DNA from 2 places in the Streptomyces sp. JLBT605 genome. Region 2 is predicted to be linked to the other one. Evidence: predicted binding sites of a transcription regulator. Region 2 holds the regulator's gene; the other holds the start of a gene.
What was found. Region 2 encodes HspR, which represses chaperone genes until heat shock. Its sites were predicted from a motif close to TTGAGNNNNNNNNNCTCAA; they were not measured.
Positions count from the first base shown of each region.

Region 1 (15,448 bases), 1.6 Mb from region 2:
CGGACCTTCTCCGGCAGGTCGGCGGCCTCCACCCGAGCCCGGTAGTCATCGGACTCGTCCTCCGGATCGCCGTTGAGCTCCGCCAGCTCCTTGCGCACCGCCTCCAGCTGACGGCGCAGCAGGAACTCGCGCTGCTGCTTGTCGACGCCTTCCTGGACGTCCTTGGCGATCGACTCCGCCACGTCCTGCTCGGCGAGATGGTCGCTGAGCATGCGGACGGCGAGCTTGAGGCGGGCGACCGGGTCGGCGGTCTCCAGCAGCTCGATGCGCTGCTGGACGGTGAGGAAGGGGGAGTACCCGGAGTTGTCCGCGAGCTGCGAGACGTCGTCGATCTGCTGGACGCGGTCGACGACCTGCCAGGCGCCGCGCTTGCGGAGCCAGCTGGTGGCCAGGGCCTTGTACTCCTTGACCAGCTCGGTCACCGAACCGGGCAGCCCCGTCTGTGAATCGGGCGCAGTGGGGGTGACCTCCTCGATACGGGTGCCCTCCACCCAGAGCGCGGCACCGGGGCCGGTGGTCCCGGCGCCGATGCGCACCCGGCTCACGCCCCGGATGAGCGCGCCGGGGTCGCCGTCGGAGAGCCGGCCCACCTGCTCGACGGTGCCGAGCACGCCGACCGCCGTGTACGTCCCGTCGATGCGCGGCACGAGCAGCACCCGTGGCTTGCCGGTGCCACCCCGCGCGGCGGCCTGCGCGGCCTCCACCGCGGCGCGTACATCCGGGTCGGAAAGGTCCAGCGGCACCACCATGCCGGGCAGTACCACCTCGTCGTCGAGGGGCAGCACGGGCAGGGTGAGCGGTGTGGACGTCGAAGCCATGATCTCCCCTTCGGCAGGCAAGTTGAGCTATGCCGACTCAATGCTTCGGAGCCGCCTGATGTTCCCGAGGGCGTGTTCGCTCTGAGCGATCAACCGTGACGGGAGGGGAGACACAAAGCCGGGCGGTCGACGGCCGCCGAGGTCAGCGACCCGCCGCGCCCTGAGCGGCCGCACCCTGGGCGGCCGCGCGCCGGGCGGCCGTGCCGCGGACGTACGGCCAGCAGGCCAGGCCGGTGAGCAGGGCCAGCAGATGGCCCCAGTCGGTGAGGGGGTCGTTCAGCCGCACCAGGGCGACGGCCAGCACCGCCCCGACGGCGACGAGCAGCGGCAGCCGAGCGCGGGGGCGCAGCAGCGCGGCGAGGGCGGCGGTGCAGGCCAGCAGGCCGTAGCTGATGCCGTAGTCCAGCCTGCGCAGCGAGCTGCCGGGCAGATGCCCCACGGCGACGGAGACCGCGACCGGCAGCTCGGTGAGCATGGTGGCGGTGACATGACCGAGCAGGAAGACCCCGGCCGCGCGCAGCCCGCCCACGCGGCGCTCCAGTGCCCCGACCACCAGCACGAAGAGCGCGATGAACGGCAGGAACATCCCGCCCGCGACCCAGACGGCACTCGCCGGCAGCACCACCAGCGGCCGCTCGGCCAGATGCGAGACATCGGTACTCGATCCGTTCAGCGCGGAGTCCACCGTGCCCGGGTCGCCGAACCCCACGAAGAGCGAGGTGGCGATCAGCACCAGGGCGTAGCCGACGGCGAACGGCGTCGCGGCACAGGCGGCCGTCAACCGCGCCGGCACCCGGCCGGGGCGCGGCAGCCTCCACCGCCGGCGGGCCGCGCCCGCGCCCAGCTGCGGGGTGCCGGCATCCGGTGCGGTGGCGGCATGGCCGGGCGCGGTGGCGGCATGGCAGCGGGCGGTGGCCACCGCGGCCCTGGGGAGATCGCACGCCGCACGGGCCTCGCCAGCCGTGGCGCCGGTGGCCGCGCGCGAGGTGGTGCGCCATTCCGTGACCGTGCCGCTCATCGCTCCCCAGCTCCCTCCCGAGGCCGGCGCCCTTCCCGGGGCCGCCCCCTGACGAAGATCATCCCCACGGTCGACAATCGACCATGAAGCCGCACGGCGACGCATGACCGGTGTGTGATTGCTCTCACATCGCACAACCGATCAGCCGTCACACTCGTCCATGTACACCTCCCGGAGGTCATTCATGCACGCGCCGCACCAGATCGCCGCCGGTCACCAGCGGGTACCCCGGCCGGTGGTCCTCGATCGCAGGGACGGACCGCACGGCGAGGTGGTGCTGCGGCGGCGCGGCGAGGACCCCTCGGCGGTGTTCGAGATCATCGCCAACGGCTGCTTCCTGATGGACACCTCCGACGGCCGCTCGGAGCGGCTGCTGATCCGTGCCGCGCTGGAGGCGCTGCCCGCCGGCCGCCTGGCCCCCGCCGTGCTCATCGGCGGGCTGGGGGTGGGCTTCTCGCTGGCCGAGGCCGCCGCGGAGCCGCGCTGGGGCCGGATCGCGGTGGTCGAGCGCGAGCAGGCGGTCATCGACTGGCACCGCGACGGGCCGCTGTCGGCGGTGTCCGCCCGGGCCCTGACCGATCCGCGCGCCGAAATCATCCCGGCCGACCTGGTGACTTACGTCCATGAGACGAGCGACACCTACGACGCGCTGTGCCTGGACATCGACAACGGTCCCGGCTGGACCGTCACCGAGGACAACGGCGGCCTCTACTCCCCCGCCGGACTGGCCGCCTGCGCGGACCGGCTGTCACCCGGTGGAGTGCTCGCCGTGTGGTCCGCGCAGCCCTCGTCCGTGTTCGAGGAAGCCCTCCGGAATGCCGGGTTCACTGGGGTACGGACCGAAGAGATCCCTGTTGCCCGGGGTGTCCCGGACGTGGTCCACCTCGCGACTCGGGCTGCGTAGCCGAGCTACGCACGGTGCCTTTACGCTGCCTTCTTACGAAAGGCGGCCGGGGCACGTGACCAGGCCCGGGCCGCGGCAGCAAGGACGACGCAGGGGCGGGCGTATGGATCAGACTCACACCACCCAGAACGGCGCCGCCGCGACCACCCCGGGTGCGCAGCGCCGGGTCCTGGTCGTCGAGGACGATCCCACGATCGCGGAGGCCATCGCGGCCCGGCTGCGGGCCGAGGGCTTCCAGGTGCAGACCGCCGGCGACGGCCCGGCCGCGGTGGACACCGCGGAGGCGTGGCAGCCCGACCTGCTGGTGCTGGACGTGATGCTGCCGGGCTTCGACGGCCTGGAGGTGTGCCGGCGGGTGCAGGCCAGACGCCCGGTCCCGGTGCTGATGCTCACCGCGCGCGACGACGAGACCGACATGCTGGTCGGTCTCGGCGTCGGCGCGGACGACTACATGACCAAGCCGTTCTCCATGCGGGAGCTGGCGGCCCGGGTGCACGTCCTGCTGCGGCGGGTGGAGCGGGCCGCGCTGGCCGCGCACACCCCGCGCAGCGGCATCCTCCGCCTGGGTGAGCTGGAGATCGACCACGCGCAGCGCCGGGTGCGGGTCCGGGGCAGTGACGTGCACCTCACTCCGACCGAGTTCGACCTGCTGGTCTGCCTGGCCAACACCCCGCGCGCGGTGCTCTCCCGGGAGCAGCTGCTGGCCGAGGTGTGGGACTGGGCGGACGCCTCCGGCACCCGGACCGTGGACAGCCACATCAAGGCGCTGCGGCGCAAGATCGGCGCGGAGCGCATCCGTACGGTGCACGGCGTCGGCTACGCGCTGGAGACCCCCGCGGCATGAGGTCGGCATGAAGCCGGTGCCCTGGCGGGCCGCGTGGAGCCGGCTGTGGGAGGCGCTGCGGCCCATCGACCCGTTCCGCTCGGTGAAGGCCGCGCTCGGCGCGCTGGTGATCGGATCCGTGATCATCACCACCCTGCTGGTGTTCGTGGCCGTGCACTCCGACACCGAGCTGCGCATCATCACGGTCTTCTCCATCATCGCCTCGCTGCTGATCACGCAGTTCGTGGCGCACGGGCTGTCCGCCCCGCTGGACGAGATGACCGAGGTCACCCAGGCGATGGCGCACGGTGACTACACCCGGCGCGTGCGGGCCGCGGAGCGGCGGGACGAGTTCGGCGACCTGGCCACCGCCTTCAACCGCATGGCGGCCGACCTGGAGGCGGTGGACACCCACCGCAAGGAGCTGGTCGCCAATGTCTCGCACGAGCTGCGCACCCCGATCGCGGCGCTGCGGGCCGTGCTGGAGAACGTCGTGGACGGCGTCTCGGAGGCCGACCCGGAGACGATGCGGGTCGCGCTGCGCCAGACCCAGCGGCTGGGCCGGCTGGTCGAGCAGCTGCTGGACCTGTCCCGGCTGGACAACGGCGTGGTGCCGCTGCACGCCAGGCGCTTCGAGGTGTGGCCGTACCTGGCCGGGATCCTCAAGGAGGCGAGCATGGCCCGCAGCGCCGCCTCCGACGCCCGCTCGGGCGCCCATTCGCGCACGGACGTGCATCTGAAACTCGATGTCTTCCCGTCCGACCTGACCGCCCACGCGGACGCCGAGCGGCTGCACCAGGTGGTCGCCAACCTCATCGACAACGCGGTCAAGCACAGCCCCATGCACGGCCGGGTCACGCTGCGGGCCCGGCGCGGCGAGGGCCCGCAGAGCCTGGAGCTGGAGGTGCTGGACGAGGGCCCCGGCATCCCGGAGGCGGAGCGCTACCGGGTCTTCGAGCGCTTCAACCGGGGCGGGCCGAAGGCCAAGGGGCCGGGCGGGGACGGCGGCACCGGTCTGGGGCTGGCGATCGCCCGCTGGGCGGTCGATCTGCACGGCGGGCGCATCCGGGTGGCTGAATCCCCACGCGGATGCCGGATCAAGGTCAGCCTTCCGGGGACCGCTCGCGACCGGTGTTGACGTAGGGTCGGGGGCGGAAGCACACAGTGGGCGTGTGGGCGCTGCGCGGCGTCATCCGGCGTCGGCGGAACCAGGGGTGTTTCCCGCCAAGTCATACCCCGAAACCCGCCGATCAATGTGACTTGCGCGACGATGACCGGTGCGGCCTGCACGTAAGGTGCGGATAGGCGTAGCCTTTATTCCCGCTGTCCACCACCTTAGGAAGCGGAAGAGGGCGGTTGCCGCCGTGTCGCCACAGTCCCCCAACACCTCGAGCGTCTCGACCGAACAGGACGGGCAAGGGAAGAACCCTGCCGCCGCGTTCGGTGCCAATGAGTGGCTCGTCGACGAGATCTACCAGCAGTACCTCCAGGACCCGAACTCGGTCGACCGAGCCTGGTGGGACTTCTTCGCCGACTACAAGCCCGGCCAGGACACCAGCTCTGCGGTAGCCGCACCGCCGCAGGCAGGGGCCCAGGCTCCGGGCGTCGCCGCCGCGGACGCCGCCGAGACCCCGATCGTCCCGCCGGCCGCCGCGCCGAGCGCCCCGAAGCCGGCCGTCCAGGCCGCGCCCGCGGCGCAGGCCCCGGCCGCTCCGGCCGTCGCCCCCGCGGCGAAGCCGGCGGCTCCGGTGGCGGCGAAGCCCGCCGCGCAGGCGCCGGCCGCCCCGGCCGCGGCCGCGAAGAAGGCCGAGCCGGCCGCTGCGCCCACGTCCGCGGAGTTCATCACGCTGCGTGGCCCCGGTGCCGCCGTCGCGAAGAACATGAACGCCTCGCTGGAGATCCCCACGGCCACGTCCGTGCGCGCCGTCCCGGTGAAGCTGCTGTTCGACAACCGGATCGTCATCAACAACCACCTCAAGCGGGCCCGGGGCGGGAAGGTCTCCTTCACCCACCTCATCGGCTACGCCATGGTGCAGGCGATCAAGACCATGCCGTCGATGAACTGGTCCTTCGCGGAGAAGGACGGCAAGCCGACGCTGGTCAAGCCGCCGCACATCAACCTCGGCCTGGCCATCGACCTGGTCAAGCCCAACGGTGAGCGGCAGCTGGTCGTCGCGGCCATCAAGAAGGCCGAGACGCTCAACTTCTTCGAGTTCTGGCAGGCGTACGAGGACATCGTCCGCCGCGCCCGGGCCAACAAGCTCACCATGGACGACTTCACCGGGGTCACGGTCTCGCTGACCAACCCGGGTGGCATCGGCACCGTCCACTCGGTGCCCCGCCTGATGCCCGGCCAGTCGGTGATCATGGGCGTGGGCTCGATGGAGTACCCGGCCGAGTTCCAGGGCACCTCCCAGGACACCCTGAACAAGCTGGGCGTCTCCAAGGTCATGACGCTGACCTCGACCTACGACCACCGCACCATCCAGGGCGCCGCCTCCGGCGAGTTCCTGCGGATCGTCTCGAACCTCCTCCTCGGTGAGAACGGCTTCTACGACGACATCTTCGAGGCGCTGCGCATCCCCTACGAGCCGGTGCGCTGGCTGCGGGACATCGACGTCAGCCACGACGACGACGTCACCAAGGCGGCCCGGGTCTTCGACCTGATCCACTCCTACCGGGTCCGCGGCCACGTCATGGCCGACACCGACCCGCTGGAGTACCGCCAGCGCAAGCACCCCGACCTGGACATCGTCGAGCACGGCCTCACCCTGTGGGACCTGGAGCGCGAGTTCGCGGTCGGCGGCTTCGCCGGCAAGTCCATGATGAAGCTGCGCGACATCCTCGGCGTGCTGCGCGACTCGTACTGCCGCACCACCGGCATCGAGTTCATGCACATCCAGGACCCCAAGCAGCGCAAGTGGATCCAGGACCGGGTGGAGCGCCAGCACACCAGCCCGGAGCGCGACGAGCAGCTGCGGATCCTGCGCCGGCTCAACGCGGCCGAGGCGTTCGAAACCTTCCTGCAGACCAAGTACGTCGGTCAGAAGCGCTTCTCGCTGGAGGGCGGCGAGTCCGTCATCCCGCTGCTGGACGCGGTGATCGACGCGGCCGCCGAGTCCCGTCTGGACGAGGTCGTCATCGGCATGGCCCACCGCGGCCGGCTGAACGTCCTGGCCAACATCGTCGGCAAGTCCTACGCGCAGATCTTCCGGGAGTTCGAGGGCAACCTCGACCCGAAGTCGATGCACGGCTCCGGCGACGTGAAGTACCACCTGGGCGCCGAGGGCACCTTCACCGGTCTGGACGGCGAGCAGATCCAGGTCTCGCTGGTCGCCAACCCCTCCCACCTGGAGGCGGTGGACCCGGTCCTGGAGGGCGTCGCCCGCGCCAAGCAGGACATCATCGGCAAGGCGGGCACGGACTTCACCGTCCTGCCCATCGCGCTCCACGGCGACGCGGCCTTCGCGGGCCAGGGCGTGGTCGCGGAGACGCTGAACATGTCGCAGCTGCGCGGCTACCGCACCGGCGGCACCGTGCACATCGTGATCAACAACCAGGTCGGCTTCACCGCCGCCCCGACCGCGTCCCGCTCCTCGATGTACGCCACCGACGTGGCGCGCATGATCGAGGCGCCGATCTTCCACGTGAACGGTGACGACCCGGAGGCCGTGGTCCGCGTCGGACGACTCGCCTTCGAGTTCCGCCAGGCGTTCAACAAGGACGTGGTCATCGACCTCATCTGCTACCGCCGCCGCGGCCACAACGAGACCGACAACCCCGGTTTCACCCAGCCGCTGATGTACGACCTGATCGACAAGAAGCGCTCGGTGCGCAAGCTGTACACCGAGTCGCTGATCGGCCGGGGCGACATCACCCTGGAAGAGGCCGAGCAGGCGCTGCAGGACTTCCAGGGCCAGCTGGAGAAGGTCTTCACCGAGGTCCGCGAGGCCACCGCGCAGCCGGCCCCGGCCGAGGTGCCCGAGCCGCAGCCCAAGTTCCCGGTGGCCGTGCAGACCGCGGTCAGCGCGGAGGTCGTCAAGCGGATCGCCGAGTCCCAGGTCAACGTCCCCGAGCGGGTCACCGTGCACCCGCGGCTGCTGCCGCAGCTCCAGCGCCGTGCGGCGATGGTCGAGGACGGCACGATCGACTGGGGCATGGGCGAGACGCTCGCCATCGGTTCCCTGCTGATGGAGGGCACCCCGGTCCGGCTCGCCGGCCAGGACTCCCGCCGCGGCACCTTCGGCCAGCGCCACGCGGTGCTGGTGGACCGGGAGACCGGCGAGGACTACACCCCGCTGCTCTACCTGTCCGAGGACCAGGCCCGCTACACCGTCTACGACTCGCTGCTCAGCGAGTACGCGGCGATGGGCTTCGAGTACGGCTACTCCCTCGCCCGGCCGGACGCGCTGGTGATGTGGGAGGCCCAGTTCGGTGACTTCGTCAACGGCGCGCAGACCGTCGTGGACGAGTTCATCTCCTCGGCCGAGCAGAAGTGGAGCCAGCACTCCGGCGTCACCCTGCTGCTGCCGCACGGCTACGAGGGCCAGGGCCCGGACCACAGCTCCGCCCGCCCGGAGCGCTTCCTCCAGCTGTGCGCGCAGGACAACATGACGGTCGCCATGCCGACCCTGCCATCGAACTACTTCCACCTGCTGCGCTGGCAGGTGCACAACCCGCACCACAAGCCGCTGATCGTCTTCACCCCGAAGTCGATGCTCCGGCTCAAGGCCGCGGCCTCCAAGGCGGAGGAGTTCACCACGGGCGGGTTCCGGCCGGTCATCGGGGATGACAAGGTCGACCCGGCGGCGGTCCGCAAGGTCGTCTTCACCTCCGGCAAGGTCTACTACGACCTCGACGCCGAGCGGGACAAGCGCGGTGTGACCGACACGGCGATCATCCGGCTGGAGCGGCTGTACCCGCTGCCGGGTGCGGAGCTGCAGGCCGAGATCGCCAAGTACGAGAACGCGGCGAAGTTCGTGTGGGCCCAGGAGGAGCCGGCGAACCAGGGTGCCTGGCCGTTCATCGCGCTCAACCTGATCGACCACCTCGACCTGGCGGTCGGGGCGGACGTCCCGGCGGCCGACCGGCTGGTGCGGGTCTCCCGCCCGCACTCCTCCTCGCCGGCGGTCGGTTCCAACAAGCGCCACCAGGCCGAGCAGCAGGCCCTGGTCAGCGAGGTCTTCGACATCTGAGGCCGCTGACTCGGCCAGGCCGAGCGGGCATGTGAGACAAGGCCCGGTCCCGTACGCGGGGCCGGGCCTTGCCGCGTGCGCGTACTAGGCTGTTCGCATGTACTTCACCGACCGTGGCATCGAGGAGCTGGAGAAGCGACGCGGCGAGGAGGAGGTCACCTTCGAGTGGCTCGCCGAGCAGCTGCGGACCTTCGTCGACCTGAATCCGGACTTCGAGGTACCGGTGGAGCGGCTGGCGACCTGGCTGGCCCGCCTCGACGACGAGGACGAGGACTGATCCCCCGGCCGGCCGACTCCGGCGGGGGCGTTACGCCACCTCCGGGCCGCGGCCCGGAGCCTGGGCCTCGGTGTCGAGCCGGGGATCGGCGGCCAGCACCGCCTGCTGGAGGCGCTGGAGCCTGACCGAGGGTTCCAGCCCGAGCTGCTCGGTCATGGTCTGCCGCAGCCGCTGGTAGGCCGCGAGGGCGCGGACGCGCTGGCCGGACCGGTGCAGCGCGAGCATGTACTGGCCGTGGATCCCTTCGTGGAAGGGGTGCTCGACCACCAGTGAGGCCAGGTCGCTGAGCGCCTCCTGATGACCGCCGAGCCGCAGCCTGAGATCGATGCTCCGCTCGGTGACGGTGAGCCGGGACTGCTCCAGCCGGGCGACCTCCGCCTGGAGCGGACGCCCGTGGACCACGTCGGCCAGGGCGCGGCCCTGCCAGACGGCCAGCGCGCGGCGGTAGGCGGTGTCCGCGGCGCGTTCGTCACCGGCCTGAAGGGCGCGGTCGGCATCGGCGACCCGATCGCGGTACTCGTGCACGTCGAACCGGCCGGAGGACAGCAGGAAGCGGTAGCCGCCGGAGGTGGTCCGCAGGATGTCACGGGCCACCACGGAGCCGGGGACCTCCATCACCCGGGCGAGTTCTTTGCGCAGGCGCAGGATGTAGGTCTGCAGGGTCGTCGGGCCGGTGCGCGGTGGGTCGTCACCCCACAGCTCGGTCATCAGGGTCGCCGCGGGCACCACCCGGCCGTCGTGGAGCAGCAGCAGGGCGAGGGCTTTCCGCGGCTTCATCGCGCTCGGCACGGCGGAGTGCGTGCCGTGGCGCAGTGTCAGCGTTCCGAGGACGTTCGCGTAGATGGTGGCCACCTCCTCAGAGTTCACCCGCGGTGGTTGCGCACAAACGGTTCGGCGGCCTTCTCGTGGCGGACCGCGGGCCGGGCCGCCGGGCCCCGGCTCGGTGGGGGCCCGGCGGTCCGGTGACGCGGCTCAGCTTCCGACCAGCGCCGGGGTCGGCTCGTGGCTCGGCTCGTGGCTCGGCGCCAGGCCCGGCTCGCGGACCGCTCGCGCGTCGCTCTCGATCAGCTCGTGGAAGGCCACGGTGTCGAAGATGTCCTCCATCCGCGTCGCCTTCCCGTCCCGCATGGTCCAGGAGTGGACGAAGTTCAGCGTGGCGGTGTTGCCGCCGCGGCTGGTCACCTCGCGGGTGCCGAAGACCACGACCCGGTCGCCCTGCTCGATGAACTCCCGCGGGTTGAGCCTCATCCCGCCCAGTACGCTCGGCACCCGAGCCAGGAACTCCCTGATCCCGGCGTGGCCCAGCTTGGTGCCGCCCAGGCCGTAGGCGGCCATCCCGTCCGGGTGGACCCACTCCACCTCGGGGTGCATGACCGACAGCACGGCCGCCACGTCCCGCTCCCGGAACCCCGCGTAACTCCGCTGGATCGCCGCGATGTTCGCGGAGGTGGTGGCGGTGCTCGCGGAGGTGTCGGCGGTGCTCGTGGGGGTGTTCTCGGACGCCATCGTCCTCGCTCCTCAGTTCTTGATGTGCTCGGGGTACAGCGCCTCGACGGTACGGCGGATGCCCTCCCGCCAGTCCACCCGGCAGGGGCCGGTGAGCTCCAGCCGGCGGGCCGGGTCGAACCGGTAGGTCTCCCGGGTGACCTCGCGTCGCACCAGATTGGCTCGGACCCCGGTCAGCTCCTCCAGGTAGCGCACGCAGTCGGTGATGCCGACCGCCTCGTCGCCGCCCCAGTTGACGACGGTGGCCGGCACCGACGCGGCCTCCCACAGCCGCGGGACCTGCCGGACCAGGTCGTCGGTGTACAGCGGGGAGCACCAGTTCTGGCCCTGCATGGGTACCGGGATCGGCTCACCGGCGAGCATCCGCTGGAAGTAGAGCATGGGGACTCCGCCGTAGCCGCTGGGGCCATAGGCGATGTTGAGCCGGGCGATGGTGGTCGGCAGATTGAGCACGCCGGCGAAGGCGCGGACCGCGCCCTCGGCGGCGATCTTCCCGACCGGGTAGGCCGGAAGCCAGTCGGCGACCCCGTCGATCGGGTCCGACTCGGTGTACGGGTGGTCCAGGGTCCGGCGCTTGTACAGCGCTCCGGTGGAGACGAACAGAAACGCCTCCGCGCTCCGGCAGTGGGTCATCAGCCGGCCGCAGGCCACCGAGTTGATCTCGACGGCGGCGTGGAAGTCACCGTCCTCGCCGCGCCGCACGGCGGAGTGCAGGACATGGGTGAAGTCGGTGGGCAGCCCCTCGTACGCCGATTCGCCCTGGTCCGCCATGTCCCACCGGAAGGTGGTGATCCCGTGGGCTTGGAGCGCCTTCTCGGAACCGGGCTTGCCGAACCGGCCCAGGCACCACACCTCGTTCTGCTCGGCCAGTGCCTCGGCCACCGGCCCGGCCACCTGGCCGGTGGCGCCGGTGACCAGGATCTTCTTCCCTCTCAAACTGTTACTCCCCCTCGTCGGCCTCATCTTCGGCCGGCCGGTCTGCCGTCACCCAGCGCGCGGTCGAGTTCCTTGCGCAGGATCGCCTGGAAGGCCGCGACGTGTTGCGGACTCATCATCGTGTAGTGCTCCCCCGGTACCTCGACGTATCGGTTGGTCTCCGTGGTGTGCTCGTCCCACCTGCGGAGTTCCTTCTCCAGCCAGTCCTCCTTGGTGCCCCGCAGCGGAATGGCGTGGAAGACCGTCATCGAACGGACGGTGCCGCTGGGAGTGTAGGCGCGCCCCAATGAGGTGAGCCCATGGGCCAGCTCCGCCCAGGCGGTGAACTTCGCCTGGTCCAGGTCGAGATCGGTCAGCCGGTCCGGGCGGGCCGCCCGCATGAAGTGCGCCATCTGCTCACGCCGGGGCAGCGGCCGCAGCCGCGCGGGGAGGTCCATCGCCTCCTTCTTGCCGATGAGGTCCAGGAAGTGGGCGAGGTTGGCCGCGGTCTCGACGAAGTCCAGCTCCTCCATCCGGTATCTGATGTGCGGCGGGATGTTGAAACTACCGATGAAGTCCACCCGCTCGCCCTGGGCCTGGAGCGCCTTGGCTATCTCGAAGGCCACCACGCCGCCGTAGGAGTAGCCCGCGACGGCGTACGGGCCCTGCGGCTGCCGCTCGCGGATGGCCGACACATAGGTGGCCACCATCTCCTCGAAACTGCCGAAGGGCCGCTCGCCCTCGTCGAAGCCGCGGGCGCGCAGCGCGTAGAACGGGCGGTCGCCGGCGAAGTACTTGGCGAGGTTGACGAAGACCAGGACCTCCCCCACGCCGGGATGGACGCAGAACAGCGGGGTCTTCTCCCCGCCCGTCTGGAGCGGCACCACCGGGTCGTACGCACCGGGTGCGGCGGTGCCGCGGTCCAGCGCCCGGGCCAGCTCCCGCACGGTCGGGGCGGTCAGCACGGTGATGACGGGCAGGCCCGGCACGCCGAGGCGCCGGTCGACCTGGCCGCGCAGCCGCAGGATGTCCAGCGAGGTGCCGCCGAGGTCGAAGAAGCCGGCGGTGACGCTGATGTCCTGGGGTGCCGCGTCGAACAGCTCGGCGTAGATCTCGGTGAGCACCCGCTCGGTGCGGGTCGCCGGCGGGGTGTATCCGCCCAGCCGCCGGCGGGTCAGCTCGGCGACGCGCGCGATGGCGTCGTCGTAGCCGCCGGCCTCCAGCCGCTCCCGCATCCGGTGGCGCAGCGTCTTGCCGAGGCTGGTCTTGGGGAAGGCGTCCTGGGGCAGCGGCAGGATGTGGGCCGGGCGGAAACCCCAGGCCATCACCACGGTGGCGCGCACCGCGGTCAGCAGCCGGTACAGGCCGTCCTCGTCCTCCTCCGCCACCTCCGGGCTGACCGCGATGACCAGCTGCTCGGTGTCGCTGCCGGGCCGGCGGGTGGGGAATGCCGCGACGTACCCGCAGGCCACGTCGGACAGCTGGGCCAGCTCGGCCTCGATCTCGTGGCTGAGGTAGCTGGTGCCGTTGACGATGATGCTGTCCTTGCTGCGCCCCACCAGGGTGAGCCGACCGTCGGTGAGCCGCCCCAGGTCGCCGCTGCGGAACCAGCCGTCGGGGGTGAGGGACTGCCGGGTGGCCGCCTCGTCGCGGTAGTAACCGCTGGTGACCATGGGGCCGTTGAGCTGGAGTTCGCCGACCCGCCCCGCCGGCAGCGGGGTGTTGTCGCGGCCGGCGATCCGGATCCGCAGCCCCTCCACCGGCGTCCCGACACTGGCGAAGTCGCGGCCCGCGTCGGCGGCCGGGAAGTCGCCGCTGTAGACGCTGCCGGCGCAGGTCTCGGTCATCCCGAAGGCGGGCCAGAGGGCCCCGGGGCGCAGTCCGTAGCGGGCGTAGGTGGTGAGGAAGCTCTCACCGGTGGCGACCACATTGGGCTCCCCGCCGCTGACGATGTGCCGCAGCGCACGGAGATCCAGGCTCTCGCCGCCCGCCTCGATTTCCCTTTCGAGCACCTGTGCTGCGGAATTCAGTTTGCCGATGAGAAAATTCGGCGCGAAGGTCATGGTGACCCGGTGGCGGGATATCAGGCGCAGAAACTGCAGCGGCTCGCCGACGATGACCTCGTCTCGCGCGTGCAATTGATCGGCGCCCACGCTCAGTGGCAGCAGATGTGCTTCGAGCAGGGCGGCCACATGGTCGAAGGATATCCAGTTGAGCGTGGTGTCGGCAGCGCTCAGGCGCTGCTTGTCCGCCTTTCCGGCCATGGCGGCGAGCAGGTTGGCATTGCTCAGCATGACCGCTTTGGCATGCCCGGTGGATCCGGAGGTGAGGACCAGCAGGGCGAGGTCGCCGGGGTCCGCGCGGTGGATCCGTGTCGCGGGCCGGGCGCCGCGCAGCCGCTCCAGGAGCGCGATCCGCAAGCCCTTCACGTCCGGCAGTTCGGCCCGCATGGCCTCGGTGGTCACCAGCAGCGGGTGGTCGAGCAGCCGGTTCACGTGGCCGAGCTGGGCCGCCCAGCGCGCCGGGTCGCCGGGCACCGGGACCATCGGGCAGGGGACGAGGCCGCCGAGCAGGCAGGCCCACAGGACGCCGAGGAAGTCCCGCTGGTCGCCGATGAGCAGCGCCACCTTGTCCCCCGGGCGCAGGCCCAGTCGGCGCAGACCGCCGAGGAATTCCCGTGCCGTGTCCAGCAGTTCACCGTGGGACTGGAATACGGACGGGTCGTCGACTCCGCCGCTGAAGTAACGGAGCCCGGCGCTCGGATGGTCCCTGGCCGCCCTCACCAGAATATGGGCGACAGACCAGAAGTCCTGTATGTCTTCCGGCAGCGAAAGCTCCGAAGGTTCAACCGTCATCGGTCGCACCGACCTCTTCCCCTCCCGATTCCGAGGCCATGAAGGTAACAGTCGCGAACATGGGCATCCACGGCCTGCTCGCCACGCTCTAGTCAGGCTCTAGCAGCAACCGCTAGACGACATTAATACGCTGGAATTCCCAACTCCGCTACTTCGGCGGTCCGCTTCGGACACCAGCCAAAGACCCCTGCCGGAGCAGTCCGGCAGGGGTCTTGACGTGAAGCCGAGTCGAGTGTTGCGGTCAGGACGTCACTTTCGTGAGTGAGCGTCAGACGGTCAGGACGATCTTTCCGAAGAGGTCGCCGCCGGCCATCTTCTCGAAGCCCTCGCGGGCCCGGTCCAGCGGCAGCACCGAGTCGATGACCGGCCGCACGCCGCGCGCGGCGCAGAAGCTGAGCAGATCCTCCAGTTCCTCCTTGGTGCCCATGGTCGAGCCGACGACCTTGAGCTCCAGGAAGAAGATGCGGTTCAGCTCGGTGGCCTTGGGGTTGGGTCCGGAGGTGGCGCCCGAGATGACCAGGGTGCCGCCCGGCCGCAGCGCCTTCACCGAATGCGACCAGGTCGCCGCGCCGACCGTCTCGATCACCGCGTCCACCCGGTGCGGCAGCCGCTCCCCCGGCTCGTACGCCGCCTCGGCGCCCAGCTCGACGGCCCGCTTCCGCTTGGCCTCGTCCCGGCTGGTGGCGAAGACCCGCAAGCCCGCGGCGGCGCCCAGCACGATGGCCGCGGTGGCGACCCCGCCGCCGGCGCCCTGCACCAGCACGGTGTCACCGGGGCGCACCGAGGCGTTGGTGAACAGCATGCGGTAGGCGGTCAGCCACGCCGTCGGCAGGCAGGCCGCCTCCTCGAAGCTCAGCTCCTTGGGCTTGGGCAGCAGGTTCCAGGTGGGGACGGCGACCCGCTCGGCGAAGGTGCCCTGGTAGCGCTCGGTCAGGATGGAGCGCGGCTCGCGCGGGCCGACGCCGTGGCCGGTCTGCCCGATGACGGAGTGCAGGACGACCTCGTTGCCGTCCTCGTCGATCCCGGCCGCGTCGCAGCCCAGGATCATGGGAAGCGACTCCTCGCCGAGACCGACGCCGCGCAGCGACCACAGGTCGTGGTGGTTGAGCGAGGCGGCCTTGACGGTGACGGTCGTCC
Region 1 covers NZ_CM177087.1:1,953,353-1,968,800, forward strand. Annotated here, with positions in the region: gene lon (endopeptidase La) at 1-818, opposite strand, end outside; gene AC4BDD_RS08735 (rhomboid-like protein) at 961-1,836, opposite strand; gene AC4BDD_RS08740 (spermidine synthase family protein) at 2,021-2,740, shown strand; gene AC4BDD_RS08745 (response regulator transcription factor) at 2,844-3,584, shown strand; gene AC4BDD_RS08750 (HAMP domain-containing sensor histidine kinase) at 3,592-4,701, shown strand; gene AC4BDD_RS08755 (multifunctional oxoglutarate decarboxylase/oxoglutarate dehydrogenase thiamine pyrophosphate-binding subunit/dihydrolipoyllysine-residue succinyltransferase subunit) at 4,928-8,758, shown strand; gene AC4BDD_RS08760 (DUF6104 family protein) at 8,856-9,035, shown strand; gene AC4BDD_RS08765 (AfsR/SARP family transcriptional regulator) at 9,066-9,902, opposite strand; gene AC4BDD_RS08770 (nuclear transport factor 2 family protein) at 10,008-10,541, opposite strand; gene AC4BDD_RS08775 (NAD-dependent epimerase/dehydratase family protein) at 10,554-11,477, opposite strand; gene AC4BDD_RS08780 (alpha/beta fold hydrolase) at 11,501-14,311, opposite strand; gene AC4BDD_RS08785 (zinc-binding dehydrogenase) at 14,580-15,448, opposite strand, start outside.
Region 1: the regulator HspR is predicted to act here: its motif matches at 841-859, upstream of lon (endopeptidase La).

Region 2 (15,448 bases):
GACGGGTAAGCCGTGAGTTTACGGCCGTAAAAGCCGAGCGCCGGACGGGCTGGAAATCCAGCCCGTCCGGCGCTTGAGGACCGGGGCTCGGGGCGGAGCCCCGAAAACCCGCGCTACTTCACCGGCTCCGGCTCAGCCTCCGCCTTCTCGCCGTCCCCGTTACCGTCCCCGTCGCCATCCACCGGCACCGGCGTCTTCACCGACTCCAGCAGCAGCTGCGAGACGTCCACGACCTGGATGGACTCCTTCGCCTTGCCGTCGTTCTTCTTGCCGTTGACCGAGTCGGTCAGCATGACCAGGCAGAACGGGCAGGCGGTCGAGACGATGTCGGGGTTGAGCGACAGCGCCTCGTCAACGCGCTCGTTGTTGATGCGCTTGCCGATCCGCTCCTCCATCCACATCCGGGCACCACCGGCGCCGCAGCAGAAGCCGCGCTCCTTGTGCCGGTGCATCTCCTCGTTCCGCAGGCCCGGCACCTTGGCGATGATCTCGCGCGGCGGCGTGTAGACCTTGTTGTGGCGGCCCAGGTAGCACGGGTCGTGGTAGGTGATCAGACCCTCGACCGGGGTGACCGGGATCAGCTTGCCCTCGTCGATGAGGTGCTGGAGCAGCTGGGTGTGGTGGATGACCTCGTAATGGCCGCCCAGCTGCGGGTACTCGTTGGCGATGGTGTTGAAGCAGTGCGGGCAGGTCGCGACGATCTTCTTCTTGGACTTCTCGACGACGACGCCCTCGTCCGCGTCCTCGCCGAACGCCATGTTCAGCATCTCGACGTTCTGCTGGCCGAGCTGCTGGAAGAGGAACTCGTTGCCCAGGCGGCGGGCCGAGTCACCGGTGCACGCCTCGTCGCCGCCCATGATCGCGAACTTGACGCCCGCCATGTGCAGCAGCTCCGCGAAGGCCTTGGTGGTCTTCTTGGCGCGGTCCTCCAGGGCACCGGCGCAGCCGACCCAGTAGAGGTAGTCGACCTCGGTGAGGTCCTCGATGTCCTTGCCGACGACCGGGACCTCGAAGTCGACCTCCTTGGTCCACGCCAGGCGCTGCTTCTTGGCCAGGCCCCAGGGGTTGCCCTTCTTCTCCAGGTTCTTGAGCATCGTGCCCGCCTCGGACGGGAAGGAGCTCTCGATCATCACCTGGTAGCGGCGCATGTCGACGATGTGGTCGACGTGCTCGATGTCGACCGGGCACTGCTCGACGCAGGCGCCGCAGGTGGTGCAGGACCACAGCACGTCCGGGTCGATGACGCCGTTCTCTTCGAGGGTGCCGATCAGCGGGCGCTCGGCCTCGGCGAGAGCCGCCGCCGGCACGTCCTTCAGCTGCTCCTCGGTGGCCTTCTCCTCGCCCTCCATGGTCTTGCCGCCGCCGGCGAGCAGGTAGGGGGCCTTGGCGTGCGCGTGGTCGCGCAGCGCCATGATGAGCAGCTTGGGCGACAGCGGCTTACCGGTGTTCCAGGCCGGGCACTGCGACTGGCAGCGGCCGCACTCGGTGCAGGTGGAGAAGTCGAGGATGCCCTTCCAGGAGAACTCCTCGATCTTCGACACACCGAAGACGTCGTCCTCGCCCGGGTCCTCGAAGTCGATCGGCTTGCCGCCGGAGGTCATCGGCTGGAGCGCGCCGAGCGCCACGTCACCGGACGCCTCGCGCTTGAACCAGATGTTCGGGAAGGCGAGGAAGCGGTGCCAGGCCACACCCATGTCGGTCTTGAGGGAGACCGTGATCATCCAGATGAAGGACGTCGCGATCTTGAGCATCGCGAAGAAGTAGGTGAGGTTCTGCAGCGTGGTGACGCTCATGCCCTTGAAGAGCGCGACCAGCGGGTACGAGAGGAAGAACGCGGGCTCGTAGGCGTCGACATGGTGCTGGGCGCCCTCCAGGGCGTGCAGCGTCACGATCGAGATGCCGACGATGAGGATGACGCCCTCGACGAAGTACGCCTGGCCGGTGTTGGAACCCGCGAAGCGGGACTTGCGGCCCGCCTGGCCCGGCCGGTTCAGCTGCCGGATCACGATCAGCGTGAGGATGCCCACCGCCGTCATCGTGCCCATGAAGTCGACGAACATCTCCCACACGACCCAGTCGCCGATGACCGGCAGCAGCCAGTCGGACTGGAAGAGCTGGCCGATGGCGTTGGCGATCGTCAGCAGCAGGGAGAAGAAGCCCAGTGCCACGAACCAGTGCGCGACGCCGACGATGCCCCACTTGTTCATGCGGGTGTGGCCGAGGAACTCCTTGACCACCGTGATGGTGCGCTGGGTCGGGTCGTCGGTCCGGGTGCCGGCGGGGACGGGCTGGCCAAGCCGCATGAAGCGGTAGATCTGCAGGATGGCACGGCCGAACAGCGCGACGCCGATCGCGATGAGGACCAGCGACACAATGATCGCGGCGAGTTGCATTGGGGGCTCCTCGGACCTGCGAGAGCGGTGATGATGAGTGATTACTAAGCAGTAACTTATCCGGTCTCTGCCGAGATTACCTAGGTTTCAAGGGCCCATGCAGTTGACCGGCCGGTGATCTGTGTCGCTCAGGCTGCCCTGACCTCTCCTCCCTCTCTCCGTGCCCCGCCCCTGCGGGGCTGCTGAACAGGAGCTCGATATGAAACTTGAGCGAGGTCGACTCAGCTCTGTTGACACCGAAAAGTGGATCATGCACTCTTGAGTCTGTTCCACTCAATGATGTAGCTGGAGGATCCCGAAATGGCACGTGCGGTCGGCATCGACCTGGGCACGACGAACTCCGTCGTCAGTGTTCTCGAAGGCGGTGAGCCCACCGTCATCACCAACGCCGAGGGCGCCAGGACCACGCCGTCCGTTGTCGCCTTCGCGAAGAACGGTGAGGTGCTCGTCGGCGAGGTCGCCAAGCGCCAGGCTGTTACCAATGTCGACAGGACGATCCGTTCGGTCAAGCGCCACATGGGCACTGACTGGAAGATCGGCCTGGACGGCAAGGACTTCAACCCCCAGCAGATCAGCGCCTTCATCCTGCAGAAGCTGAAGCGGGACGCCGAGGCGTACCTGGGTGAGAAGGTCACCGACGCGGTCATCACCGTCCCGGCGTACTTCAACGACTCCGAGCGTCAGGCCACCAAGGAGGCCGGTGAGATCGCGGGCCTCAACGTCCTGCGCATCGTCAACGAGCCGACCGCCGCCGCTCTCGCCTACGGGCTGGAGAAGGACGACCAGACCATCCTCGTCTTCGACCTCGGTGGCGGCACCTTCGACGTCTCGCTGCTGGAGATCGGCGACGGCGTCGTCGAGGTGAAGGCCACCAACGGTGACAACCACCTCGGTGGTGACGACTGGGACCAGCGCGTCGTCGACTACCTGGTCAAGCAGTTCCACTCCGGCCACGGCGTGGACCTGTCCAAGGACAAGATGGCCCTCCAGCGTCTGCGTGAGGCGGCGGAGAAGGCGAAGATCGAGCTGTCCTCGTCCACCGAGACCTCGATCAACCTGCCCTACATCACGGCCTCCGCCGAGGGCCCGCTGCACCTGGATGAGAAGCTCACCCGCGCGCAGTTCCAGCAGCTGACCGCGGACCTGCTGGAGCGCTGCAAGACCCCGTTCCACAACGTCATCAAGGACGCGGGCATCGCCCTGTCCGAGATCGACCACGTGGTCCTGGTCGGCGGCTCCACCCGTATGCCGGCCGTCGCCGAGCTCGTCAAGGAGCTGACCGGTGGCAACGAGGCCAACAAGGGTGTGAACCCGGACGAGGTCGTCGCCATCGGCGCCGCCCTCCAGGCCGGTGTCCTCAAGGGTGAGGTCAAGGACGTCCTGCTCCTCGACGTGACCCCGCTGTCCCTCGGTATCGAGACCAAGGGCGGCATCATGACCAAGCTGATCGAGCGGAACACGACGATCCCGACCAAGCGGTCCGAGATCTTCACCACCGCCGAGGACAACCAGCCCTCCGTGCAGATCCAGGTCTACCAGGGCGAGCGCGAGATCGCGGCGTACAACAAGAAGCTCGGCATGTTCGAGCTGACCGGTCTGCCGCCGGCCCCGCGTGGCGTCCCGCAGATCGAGGTCGCCTTCGACATCGACGCCAACGGCATCATGCACGTGACCGCCAAGGACCTGGGCACGGGCAAGGAGCAGAAGATGACCGTCACCGGCGGCTCCTCGCTGCCGAAGGACGAGGTCGACCGGATGCGCCAGGAGGCCGAGAAGTACGCGGAGGAGGACCACGCCCGCCGCGAGGCCGCCGAGACCCGCAACCAGGGTGAGCAGCTCGTCTACCAGACGGAGAAGTTCCTCAAGGACAACGAGGACAAGGTTCCCGCCGAGGTCAAGACCGAGGTCGAGACCGCGGTCGAGGAGCTGAAGGAGAAGCTCAAGGGCGAGGACTCGGCCGAGATCCGCACCGCGACCGAGAAGGTCGCCGCGGTCAGCCAGAAGCTCGGCCAGGCCCTCTACGCCGACGCCCAGGCCGCCGGCGCCGCTGCCGGCCCCGACGGTGCCGGCCCGGCCGGTGCCAAGGCCGAGGACGACGTCGTGGACGCCGAGATCGTCGATGACGAGAAGCCGAAGGACGCCGCCGGAGGTGCCGCGTGACGGAGGAGACCCCGGGCTTCGAGGAGCAGCCCGACGTGTCCTCCGAAGCCGGTGAGAAGAAGGCAGACGACGCCGCCAAGGGCGCCGGGTCCCCCGACAAGGGGGGCCCGGAGGCCCCGGCCGCGGAAGATCTGGCCACGGTCGGCGTCCAGGCGCAGCTGGACCAGGTCCGCACCGCGCTCAACGAGCGCACCGCGGACCTCCAGCGGCTCCAGGCCGAGTACCAGAACTACCGGCGGCGCGTGGAGCGCGACCGGGTCACGGTCAAGGAGATCGCGGTCGCGAACCTGCTGACCGAGCTGCTTCCGGTGCTCGACGACATCGGCCGCGCCCGGGAGCACGGCGAGCTGGTCGGCGGCTTCAAGTCCGTCGCCGAGTCGCTGGAGACGGTGGCCGCCAAGATGGGGCTGCAGCAGTTCGGCAAGGAAGGCGAGTCCTTCGACCCGCTGGTGCACGAGGCGCTGATGCACAGCTACGCGCCGGACGTCACCGAGACCACGTGCGTGCAGATTCTGCAGCCGGGGTATCGGATCGGCGAGCGGACGATCCGCCCCGCGCGGGTCGCGGTCGCCGAGCCCCAGCCGGGCAGCCAGGGCAAGTCCGAGTCCGACGAGGCGTCCGACGAGGACAGCGGTGGTCCGGACGAGGGCTGAGGCCGGCGCCGGTGAGAGTGGCATAGCAGGAGAGGAGGGACGTCGAGGATGAGCCTGAGCAGGGATGTGCTGGAGAAGGATCTCTACAAGGTCCTCGGCGTCCCGAAGGATGCCACCGAGGCGGAGATCAAGAAGGCGTACCGGAAGCTCGCCCGCGAGTACCACCCGGACGCCAACAAGTCCGACGCCTCGGCCGAGGAGCGCTTCAAGGAGATCTCCGAGGCCAATGACATCCTGGCCGATCCCAAGCGGCGCAAGGAGTACGACGAGGCCCGCGCGCTCTTCGGCAACGGCGGCTTCCGCCCGGGGCCGGGCGGCACCGGCAGCTTCAACTTCGACCTGGGCGACCTCTTCGGGGGCGCCCAGGGCGGGGGCGGGGCCGGCGGCGGTTTCGGCGGCGGCCTCGGCGACGTCTTCGGCGGCCTGTTCAACCGGGGCGCCACGCGGGCCCAGCCGCGCCGCGGCCAGGACATCGAGTCCGAGGTGACGCTCAGCTTCATCGAGGCCGTCGAGGGGGCCACGGTCCCCTTGCGGATGTCCAGCCAGGCCCCGTGCAAGGCGTGCGCCGGCACCGGCGACAAGTCGGGCACCCCCCGGGTGTGCCCGACCTGCGTCGGCACCGGCCAGGTCAGCCGGGGCGCGGGCGGTGGCTTCTCGCTCACCGACCCGTGCGCGGACTGCCGCGGCCGCGGCCTGATCGCGGAGAACCCCTGCGAGGTGTGCAAGGGCAGCGGGCGTGCCCGCTCCGCGCGCACCATGCAGGTCCGGATCCCGGCGGGCGTCAGCGACGGCCAGCGGATCCGGCTGCGCGGCAAGGGCGCGCCCGGCGAGACCGGCGGCCCGGCAGGCGACCTCTACGTCGTCGTCCATGTCGACGCCCACCCGGTCTTCGGCCGCAAGGGCGACAACCTCACCGTCACGGTGCCGATCTCCTTCGTGGAGGCGGTGCTCGGCGGCGAGGTGAAGGTGCCGACCCTGGGCGGCCCCCCGGTCACCCTCAAGGTGCCCGCGGGCACGCCCAACGGCCGGACCATGCGCGCCCGCGGCAAGGGCGCGCTGCGCAAGGACGGAACCCACGGCGATCTGCTGGTCACCGTGGAGGTCGCCGTCCCCAAGGGCCTCAGCGACAAGGCACGTGAGGCGCTGGAGTCCTATCGCGAGGCGACCGCGGGCGACGACCCGCGGGAGGAGCTCTTCCAGGCCGCGAAGGGAGCATGAGGCAATGGACGGCCGTCGTCGCAATCCGTATGAACTGACCGATGATTCGCCGGTGTACGTCATCTCGGTGGCGGCGCAGCTCTCCGGCCTGCACCCGCAGACCCTGCGGCAGTACGACCGGCTGGGCCTGGTCTCCCCGGACCGCACCGCCGGCCGGGGCCGCCGCTACTCCGCCCGCGACATCGAGCTGCTCCGCCAGGTGCAGCAGCTGTCGCAGGACGAGGGCATCAACCTCGCCGGGATCAAGCGGATCATCGAGCTGGAGAACCAGGTCGCGGCCCTCCAGCAGCGCGTCGCGGAGCTCACGGCGGCGGTCGAGGGCGCGGCGGCGGCGATGCGGCAGCGCGAGGCCCAGGTCCACGCCTCCTACCGCCGCGACCTGGTCCCCTACGACCAGGTGCAGCAGACCAGCGCACTGGTCGTCTGGCGCCCCAAGCGCCCGGAGTAGCCGCGCGGCCGTTCCCTTCACTGACTGGCGACAGGCCCGTCACCCATCAGGGTGGCGGGCCTGTTGCTGTGTGCCGCCAGCCCGTACGGTGGACGCAGAGCGCGATTCGTGCGATTTTCCCGTACGAAAGGCATCCTGGCCGCTCGAAGGAGGTGAACGGGGATGCTTCTGAGCTTCCGCGTGGCCAATCACCGGTCGATCCGGGAGGAGCAGCAACTGCTGCTGGCCCCGGTGTACGAGGCGGACCGCCCGGAGGGGACCGAGTGGGAGGCGGTGCCGGTGGCGGCGCTCTTCGGGGCGAACGCGGCGGGCAAGTCGAACGTGGTCGGCGCGCTGAAGTTCATGGCGCGGATGGTGGCGTCCTCCCACCGCGACGCGGAGCCGGGCGGCGGCGTGAGCCGAACCCCGTTCGCCCTCGACCCGGAGGCCGCCCAGGATCCCTCCTGGTACGTCGTCGATCTGCTGCTGGGCGGCGTCCGCCACACGTATGGCTTCTGCGTGGACGACGAGCGGGTCCTCGACGAGTGGCTGTACAGCTATCCACGGGGCCGGAAGCGGACGGTCTTCCAGCGCAGCGGGGACGACTTCACCTTCGGCGACGCGCTGCCCAAGCGCGAGCTGGAGCTGGTGAAGAACATCACCGAGCCCAACAGCCTGTTCGTGTCGGTGGCGGCGCGGTCCCGGCAGGAAGCGGTGCAGCCGCTTTATGCGTGGTTCACGCAGGGGCTGCGGTTCCGGGCGGGAGGGCAGCGTGACTTCCTCGGCGGTCATCTCTCGGAGATAGAGGTTCTGGAGGACCGGGAGAAGGCGCGGCGAGTGGTCTCCCTGCTTCGAGCCGCGGACCTCGGTATCGAGGATGTCGGAGTGGAGGAGGTGGAACAGCCTCCGCTTGGAGCCGGGCGACACTACACACCTGACGTCGTGACTGAGTGGGTTCATCTCACGCTCGGGCGGCCGGCACGTGTCTGGGTCGACCAACGAGGCCGCGAGGGCACGGTGCGCTTGGACATCAACGACCAGTCGGCGGGCACGCGCGCTCTTCTGGACTACGCCGGTCCCGTGCTCGGCGCGCTGGACGAGGGCGGCCTCCTCGTCGTGGACGAGGTCGACTCCAGCCTGCATCCCCGGCTCACCACTCACCTGATCAAGCTCTTCCAGGACCCGGCAAGCAACCCACACGGCGCCCAGCTGCTGCTCACCACGCATGACGCGAGCCTGCTGGGTCGCAGCGGCGGCGAGGACATCCTCAAGCGGGACCAGGTGTGGTTCGTGGAGAAGGACGAGTACGGCGAGACGACGCTCTTCCCGCTCTCGGATTTCAAACCGCGTCAGGAGGAGAACCGGGAGCGCCGGTATCTCGGGGGCAGTTACGGCGCGGTGCCGTTCCTGAGCGATGAACGTTTCGTGGCGGCGGTGGCTGCCAGGGGGAGGGCGACGAAGGATGGCGAGGACGCCGAAGAGTAGCGGCGGACGGCGCCCCGCCTTCGAGTCTGACGTCTCGCGGCGGCCGGGGACGCGACGGGGCCGGGAGCGTCTGCTGATCGTCTGCGACGGCGAGGTGACGGAGCCGGACTACTTACGGGGGCTGGTCAGCCACCTCAGCAATCCCGCCGTCACCGTGCGGGTGAAGACGAAGTCATGCTCGCCGACGCAGCTTGTCGCCTACGCGGCGGGGGAACGGGACCGCAGCCGCGAGGACTTCGACCAGGTCTGGTGCGTGTTCGACGTGGACGAGTACGACGTGGCCGAGGCGGTGCGGGCGGCGCGCAGGGCGGGCATCCATCTCGCGGTGTCGAATCCCTGCTTCGAGCTCTGGCTCATCCTCCACTTCCGCACGCACACCACCCATGCGGCCGGCTACAAGGAGCTGGTGCCGCACCTGAAACGGCATGTGCCGGGCTACGACAAGGCGCGCCTGGACTTCCGGGATTACGAGGGCGGGTGGCGAGACGCCGGCAGACGCGCCCGTGCCCTGGCCGAGGCGGGCCAGGAGCACCTCAGCAATCCCTCCACCGGTATGTGGGCGCTTGTGGACCGCATCGCAGGCGAGTGAACCGCGCCTGGGGCTGGTCCGTTCATGCCCATGGGCGTCGGGCCTTCCGGCCGATCTCGCACCAGACGATCTTGGCCGCCGTTCCCCACAGCTCTCCCTTGAGCGGGAAGGTGCTCCAGGTGTCGGCGAGCGCGGTCACCATCAGCAGCCCGCGCCCGCTCTCGCCGTCCTCGTCCGGGTGATCAGGGTCCTTGAAGACCAGCGGCGCCGGGCTGTTGTCCCAGACCATGAGCCGCAGCTTCCCCTCGTCGGTCCAGCTGATCCGCATATCGGCTTCGCCGCCGGAGTGCACGATCGCGTTGGTCAGCAGCTCGCTGGCCAACAGCTCGGCCCGCTCGATGAGTTCCGGAAGATCGTGCACGACGAGCGCGGTACGGAGGGAGGCTCTGGCGACGCTGACGGCACGCGGATCGTTGGGGATGTGGAGGGAGTACTCGAAGGGGGCGATGTCCTGGGCTGGGTTGGGCATACGGGCCTCCTGTGGGCACGCTTGAGCCGTGACGCTTCGCTGTGTGAGCGGCGCAACACCCAACGTAGGACCAACTTGTTGGTCCTACAACCCGGTTCCTGATTCTTCGCCCGATCGTGGCGAGGCGTGGCACAGTGGCGCTGCAAGTGCTGAGAGGAAGAGACGTTCATGCCGCGGAGAAGCAAACCCACCCTCCGGCAAGAGAGGTTGGGCGCCGAGCTGAGGAAGCTGCGCGAGGGTGCGGGCATCACTACAGGCGAGGCGGCTCAGACGGCCGGCATGAGGCAGAGCGACCTGTCCAACGTTGAGGCGGGTCGCCAAGCGGTGAGTGCGGAACGCGTGGGGGCGCTGGCGGCGCACTACGGCGTGACGGATACGGCGTTGGTTGATGCGCTTGCAGCGATGACGGGGCGACGCCAGCGCGGTTGGTGGGAGCAGTACCGGGGCACGGTTGGTGACCCGCTACTCGACCTTGCGGAGCTTGAGCACCACGCTCGTGCCCTCAGGCTTTACGAGGTGATGCACATTCCGGGTCTTTTTCAGACAGCGGAACACAGCTGTGCGCTCTTCGCTAACGCCCCGTATCAGGTGTCCCGCGAACTCGTCGAGGTACTCACGGAGTTCCGCCAGAAGCGACGTCACGTGCTGGACCGCGACGACTCTCCTGAGGTCAGCGTGGTCATCCACGAAGCGGCACTTCGCATCATGGTGGGTGATCGCGGGGTTGCTCGCAGGCAGTTGGAGCTGCTCTTGCAGGAATCCGATCGGTCCACTGTGAGCATGCGGGTGATTCCCTTCGCTCGTGAAGGATTCTCGGGCGGGTTCTCGATGCTCTACGCGGAAGCTTCCGTGCGGCAGCTCGACACCGCTCACTTCGATATCGTTCACGGCAGTGTCTTCGTGGATGCGGAAGAAGAGCTGCTGAGGCATCGGGAAGCCTTCAGGGCCTGGCTGGGCGTGGCGTTGTCCGAGGACGAGTCGCGCGACCTCATCAACAACATCACTCGAGAGCTGTGAGGACGGCGGTGACGACGTTGTACTGGCGGAAGAGCTCGTTCTCGGGTGATGGGCCGAACAACAACTGCGTGGAGCTCGGCGCAGCCGACCTCGTCGTACGGCTCCGGGAGAGCGACGAGCCCGCCAACATCGTCACCACCACCCCGCGCCCGCTCGGCGCCTTCCTGCGGGCCGTGAAGGCCGGGCGGTTCGACCGGCTGGCCTAGCCGGGGGTGTGCCGGGCGCGACGGGCACGGAATGCCTACCGGCGTAGGGTTCGCTCGCGGCGGGAGACGGCGTGGCACTGTGGCTGCTCAACCACCTCAGTACGGCGGTGCTGACGCTGCTGGTCGTGGGCGGGGTGGTGAGCCTCGCCGTGGCGGGGGCGCTGCTGGTGCGCCGCTGGCGTCCGCAGCTCGCCGACGGCAGGCACAACGACATGGTGGGCGTGGTGCTCGGCATGTTCGGCGCGATCTACGGCATCATCCTCGCCTTCGTGATCGTCACGCTGTGGGAGCAGCTGGAGGAGACCGAGACGACGGTCGCCGCCGAGGCCACCCACGTCTCGCTGGTCGTCCGCGACGCGGAGGCCTTTCCGCCGGAGCCGCGGGCGCGGGTGTACGCGGCCGTCGACGGCTATCTGCACGGCGTGGTGGAGAAGCAGTGGCCGCTCATGCGGGACGGTCACGCACGGCACAGCGTCACCTCGCCGCAGGTGCGGGCCCTCTATGAGGCGCTGCGCGGCTATGAGCCGTCCACCGAGATGGAGCGGACGTTCTATGAGCACGCCATCGACAGCCTGGGTGATGTGGCCGGGCAGCGCCGGCAGCGGCTGGAGATGGCGGGGAAGCAGCTGCCGCCGCTGCTCCAGGCGCTGGTCTTCGGCGGCGCGCTGGTGATCGTCCCGCTGACCTTCCTGTACGGCATCCGGAGCCGGACGATGCAGCTGCTGTTCGTCGGGTCGGTGGCGGCGCTGATCGGGTTCAGCCTGCTGCTGGTCATCGTGTTGGACCGGCCGTTCGCGGGCGACCTGTGTGTGAGCCCGGCGCCGTACAAGCAGGCCGCGCTGGCCCGGTTCTGGGGCGGGGCACGGTAGGCGCGTCGGGCCGGTTCGGGCGCACCATGGAAGTACGGCATGCAGGACGCCATAAGGCACATCTGACGTACGGAGGTGTCGCCATGCTGGAGGTCAAGACGACGCGGAAGCCTGACGAGAAGCTCGATTTCCCGCGGGGTCACCTGGAGACCATGCACCTGAGCGGGCTGGATTTCTCCGTGGCCACCTTTGAGCCGGGCTGGCGCTGGTCGGAGAGTGTGGGTCCGATCGTGGGCACCAAGACCTGCCAGGCCAGCCACCACATTTTCATGGTCCAGGGCCGGATGCGGGTCCGAATGGACGACGGCAGTGAGTCCGAGGTCTCGGCCGGTGACGTCTGCGTGATCTCGCCGGGACACGACGCCTGGGTGATCGGCGACCAGACGTGCGTGGCCTACGACATGGCCAGCGGGCTGGCGGCGGAGATCGCCAAGGCCGAGGGCGCCAAGTAGCGACGAGGTGGTCTGAGCATGAAGTTCATGCAGGTCATCGAGTACGAGACATCGAAGGAAGACGAGATGTCCCGGCTCATGGACGAATGGATGATGGCCACCGAGGGCCGGCGGACGGTGACGCGTGAGTTCCACACGCGGGATCGGGAGAAGCCGAAGCACTACATGGACATCGTCGAGTTCCCGTCGTACGAGAAGGCGATGGTCAACAACGACCTGCCGGAGACGCGGGAGATGGCCGAGAGGTTCCGGGCGCTGTGCGAGGGCGAGCCGCGGTTCGTGAACCTGGAGGTGCTGGACGAGGAGACCTGAGCGGGCTCCTTCAGACTGTTGAGGCTCTGGGCCTGGGGGCGGTGACGCGGCCCAGGGCCCGGGTCAGGGTGATCTCGATCAGGACGCGGTCGGGGTTGGGGGAGGGTGTGCGGCCGTAGCGCTCGGCGTAGCGGCGGACCGCGTCCTCGATCAGGGTCGCCTCGGTGCGGACGACGGCCCGGCCCTCGAGCGTGGCCCAGCGCTTGTCGGCCAGCTGGCAGAGGGCGACCGGCGCGCCGGAGGGGCCGGCGGCCCGGATGTGGGCGACCTTCCGGCTGTTCCTGTTGGTGATCACGCGGGCGAGCCCGGCCTCGGGGTCGTAGGTGACGCCCACCGGGACGACGTGCGGGGTGCCGTCGGCGCGGTGGGTGGTGAGCGTGCAGACGTGCCGCTCCCGCCAGAAGTCGAGGTACGCCGGGTCGGGGTTGCGAGGGTCGATCGCCATGCCGAGAATCTATCCCCGCATGCCTTGAGTGGAATAGACTCAACTTATTGGTTGTCGGATAGGGCAAGATTGTTGTGGACGCCTGCCCGGCGCCAACCCGTCGCGTACCCGTAGCCGATCGTGCGAGGAGGAGCAGCCAGTCGTGGACGCCGAGCTGACCAACAAGAGCCAGGAGGCGCTGAGCGCCGCCAATGAGCGGGCGGTGTCCGCGGGGCACGCGGACCTCACCCCCGCCCATCTGCTGCTGGCCCTGATCCAGGGCCAGGACAACGAGAACCTGATGGACCTGCTGGCCGCCGTCGAGGCGGACGCCGCCGCGGTGCGCGGCGGGGTCGAGCGGGTGCTGGCCGCGCTGCCCAGCGTCCAGGGGTCGACGGTGGCGCCGCCGCGGGCCAACCGCGAGCTGCTGGCGGTGCTCGCCGACGCCTCGCAGCGCGCCCGGAAGCTGGGCGACGACTTCGTCTCCACCGAGCACCTGCTGATCTCCATCGCCGCCAAGGGTGGGCAGGCCGGAGCCGTGCTCGACCAGCAGGGCGCCTCGGCGAAGAAGCTGGCGGACGCCTTCGAGCGGCGGCGCGGGTCGCAGCGGGTGACCAACGCCGACCCGGAGGGCACCTACAAGGCGCTGGAGAAGTTCGGTACCGACTTCACCCGGGCCGCCCGGGACGGCAAGCTCGACCCGGTCATCGGCCGGGACCACGAGATCCGGCGGGTGGTGCAGGTGCTCTCCCGCCGCACCAAGAACAACCCGGTGCTGATCGGCGAGCCGGGCGTCGGCAAGACCGCCGTCGTCGAAGGGCTGGCGCAGCGCATCGTCAAGGGCGACGTGCCCGAGTCGCTGCGGGACAAGCGGCTGGTGGCGCTGGACCTGGGCGCGATGGTGGCGGGCGCGAAGTACCGCGGCGAGTTCGAGGAGCGGCTGAAGACCGTCCTCGCCGAGATCAAGGCCAGCGACGGCCAGATCATCACCTTCATCGACGAGCTGCACACCGTGGTGGGCGCCGGGGCCGGCGGGGACTCCGCCATGGACGCGGGGAACATGCTCAAGCCCATGCTGGCCCGCGGCGAGCTGCGCATGGTCGGCGCGACCACCCTGGACGAGTACCGCGAGCGCATCGAGAAGGACGCCGCGCTGGAGCGCCGCTTCCAGCAGGTGCTGGTCGCCGAGCCGACCGTGGAGGACACCGTCGCGATCCTGCGCGGTCTCAAGGGCCGTTACGAGGCGCACCACAAGGTGCAGATCGCGGACGCCGCGCTGGTGGCCGCCGCGACCCTCTCCGACCGGTACATCACCTCCCGCTTCCTGCCGGACAAGGCCATCGACCTGGTCGACGAGGCGGCCTCCCGGCTGCGCATGGAGATCGACTCCTCGCCGGTGGAGATCGACGAGCTGCAGCGCGCCGTGGACCGGCTGCGGATGGAGGAGCTGGCGCTGGCCAACGAGGCCGACGAGGCCAGCAAGCAGCGGCTGGAGAAGCTCCGCCGCGACCTCGCCGACAAGGAGGAGGAGCTGCGCGGCCTGACCGCCCGCTGGGAGAAGGAGAAGCAGGGCCTCAACCGCGTCGGTGAGCTGAAGGAGACCCTCGACGACCTGCGCGGCCAGGCCGAGCGCGCCCAGCGGGACGGCGACTTCGACACCGCCTCCAAGCTGCTGTACGGCGAGATCCCGGCCGTGGAGCGGGAGCTGGAGGCCGCGACCGAGGCCGAGGCGGAGGTCAAGGAGTCGAAGAAGGAGACCATGGTCAAGGAGGAGGTCGGCCCGGACGACGTGGCCGACGTCGTCGCCTCCTGGACCGGGATCCCGGCCGGCCGGCTGCTGGAGGGCGAGACCCAGAAGCTGCTGCGCATGGAGGAGGAGCTGGGCAAGCGGCTGATCGGGCAGACCGAGGCGGTGCGGGCGGTCTCGGACGCGGTGCGCCGCACCCGGGCCGGCATCGCCGACCCGGACCGCCCCACCGGCTCCTTCCTCTTCCTCGGCCCGACCGGCGTCGGCAAGACCGAGCTGGCCAAGGCGCTGGCCGACTTCCTCTTCGACGACGAGCGGGCCATGGTCCGCATCGACATGAGCGAGTACGGCGAGAAGCACAGCGTGGCCCGTCTGGTGGGCGCCCCGCCCGGCTACGTCGGGTACGAGGAGGGCGGCCAGCTGACCGAGGCGGTGCGCCGCCGCCCGTACAGCGTGGTGCTCCTGGATGAGGTGGAGAAGGCCCACCCGGAGGTCTTCGACATCCTGCTCCAGGTGCTGGACGACGGACGGCTGACCGATGGCCAGGGCCGGACGGTCGACTTCCGCAACACCATCCTGATCCTCACCTCCAACCTGGGCAGCCAGTACCTGGTCGAGCCGACGACATCCGAGGAGGAGAAGAAGCAGCAGGTCCTGGAGGTCGTCCGGGTCTCCTTCAAGCCGGAGTTCCTCAACCGGCTCGATGACCTGGTGGTCTTCTCGGCACTGGAGAAGGAGCAGCTGGCCCGGATCGCCGAGCTTCAGATCGACCGGCTCGCCAGGCGGCTGGCCGAGCGGCGGCTGACCCTGGAGGTCACCCCGGCCGCGCTGGAGTGGCTGGCGGACGAGGGGATGGACCCGGCCTACGGGGCCCGGCCGCTGCGCCGCCTGGTGCAGACCGCGATCGGTGACCGGCTGGCCAAGGAGATCCTGGCGGGCGAGGTCAGGGACGGCGACACGGTCCGGGTGGACCGGGCGGGTGACGGGCTCCTGGTGGGCGCGGCGTCCTGATCCGTCCCGGCCTGCG
Region 2 covers NZ_CM177087.1:3,547,178-3,562,625, forward strand. Annotated here, with positions in the region: gene AC4BDD_RS15380 (SpoIIE family protein phosphatase) at 1-16, shown strand, start outside; gene AC4BDD_RS15385 (4Fe-4S dicluster domain-containing protein) at 114-2,393, opposite strand; gene dnaK (molecular chaperone DnaK) at 2,694-4,553, shown strand; gene grpE (nucleotide exchange factor GrpE) at 4,550-5,206, shown strand; gene dnaJ (molecular chaperone DnaJ) at 5,255-6,424, shown strand; gene AC4BDD_RS15405 (heat shock protein transcriptional repressor HspR) at 6,429-6,872, shown strand; gene AC4BDD_RS15410 (AAA family ATPase) at 7,035-8,336, shown strand; gene AC4BDD_RS15415 (RloB family protein) at 8,314-8,925, shown strand; gene AC4BDD_RS15420 (ATP-binding protein) at 8,948-9,394, opposite strand; gene AC4BDD_RS15425 (helix-turn-helix domain-containing protein) at 9,602-10,411, shown strand; gene AC4BDD_RS15430 (DUF397 domain-containing protein) at 10,420-10,617, shown strand; gene AC4BDD_RS15435 (bestrophin-like domain) at 10,689-11,486, shown strand; gene AC4BDD_RS15440 (cupin domain-containing protein) at 11,570-11,938, shown strand; gene AC4BDD_RS15445 (hypothetical protein) at 11,957-12,250, shown strand; gene AC4BDD_RS15450 (pyridoxamine 5'-phosphate oxidase family protein) at 12,261-12,695, opposite strand; gene clpB (ATP-dependent chaperone ClpB) at 12,838-15,432, shown strand.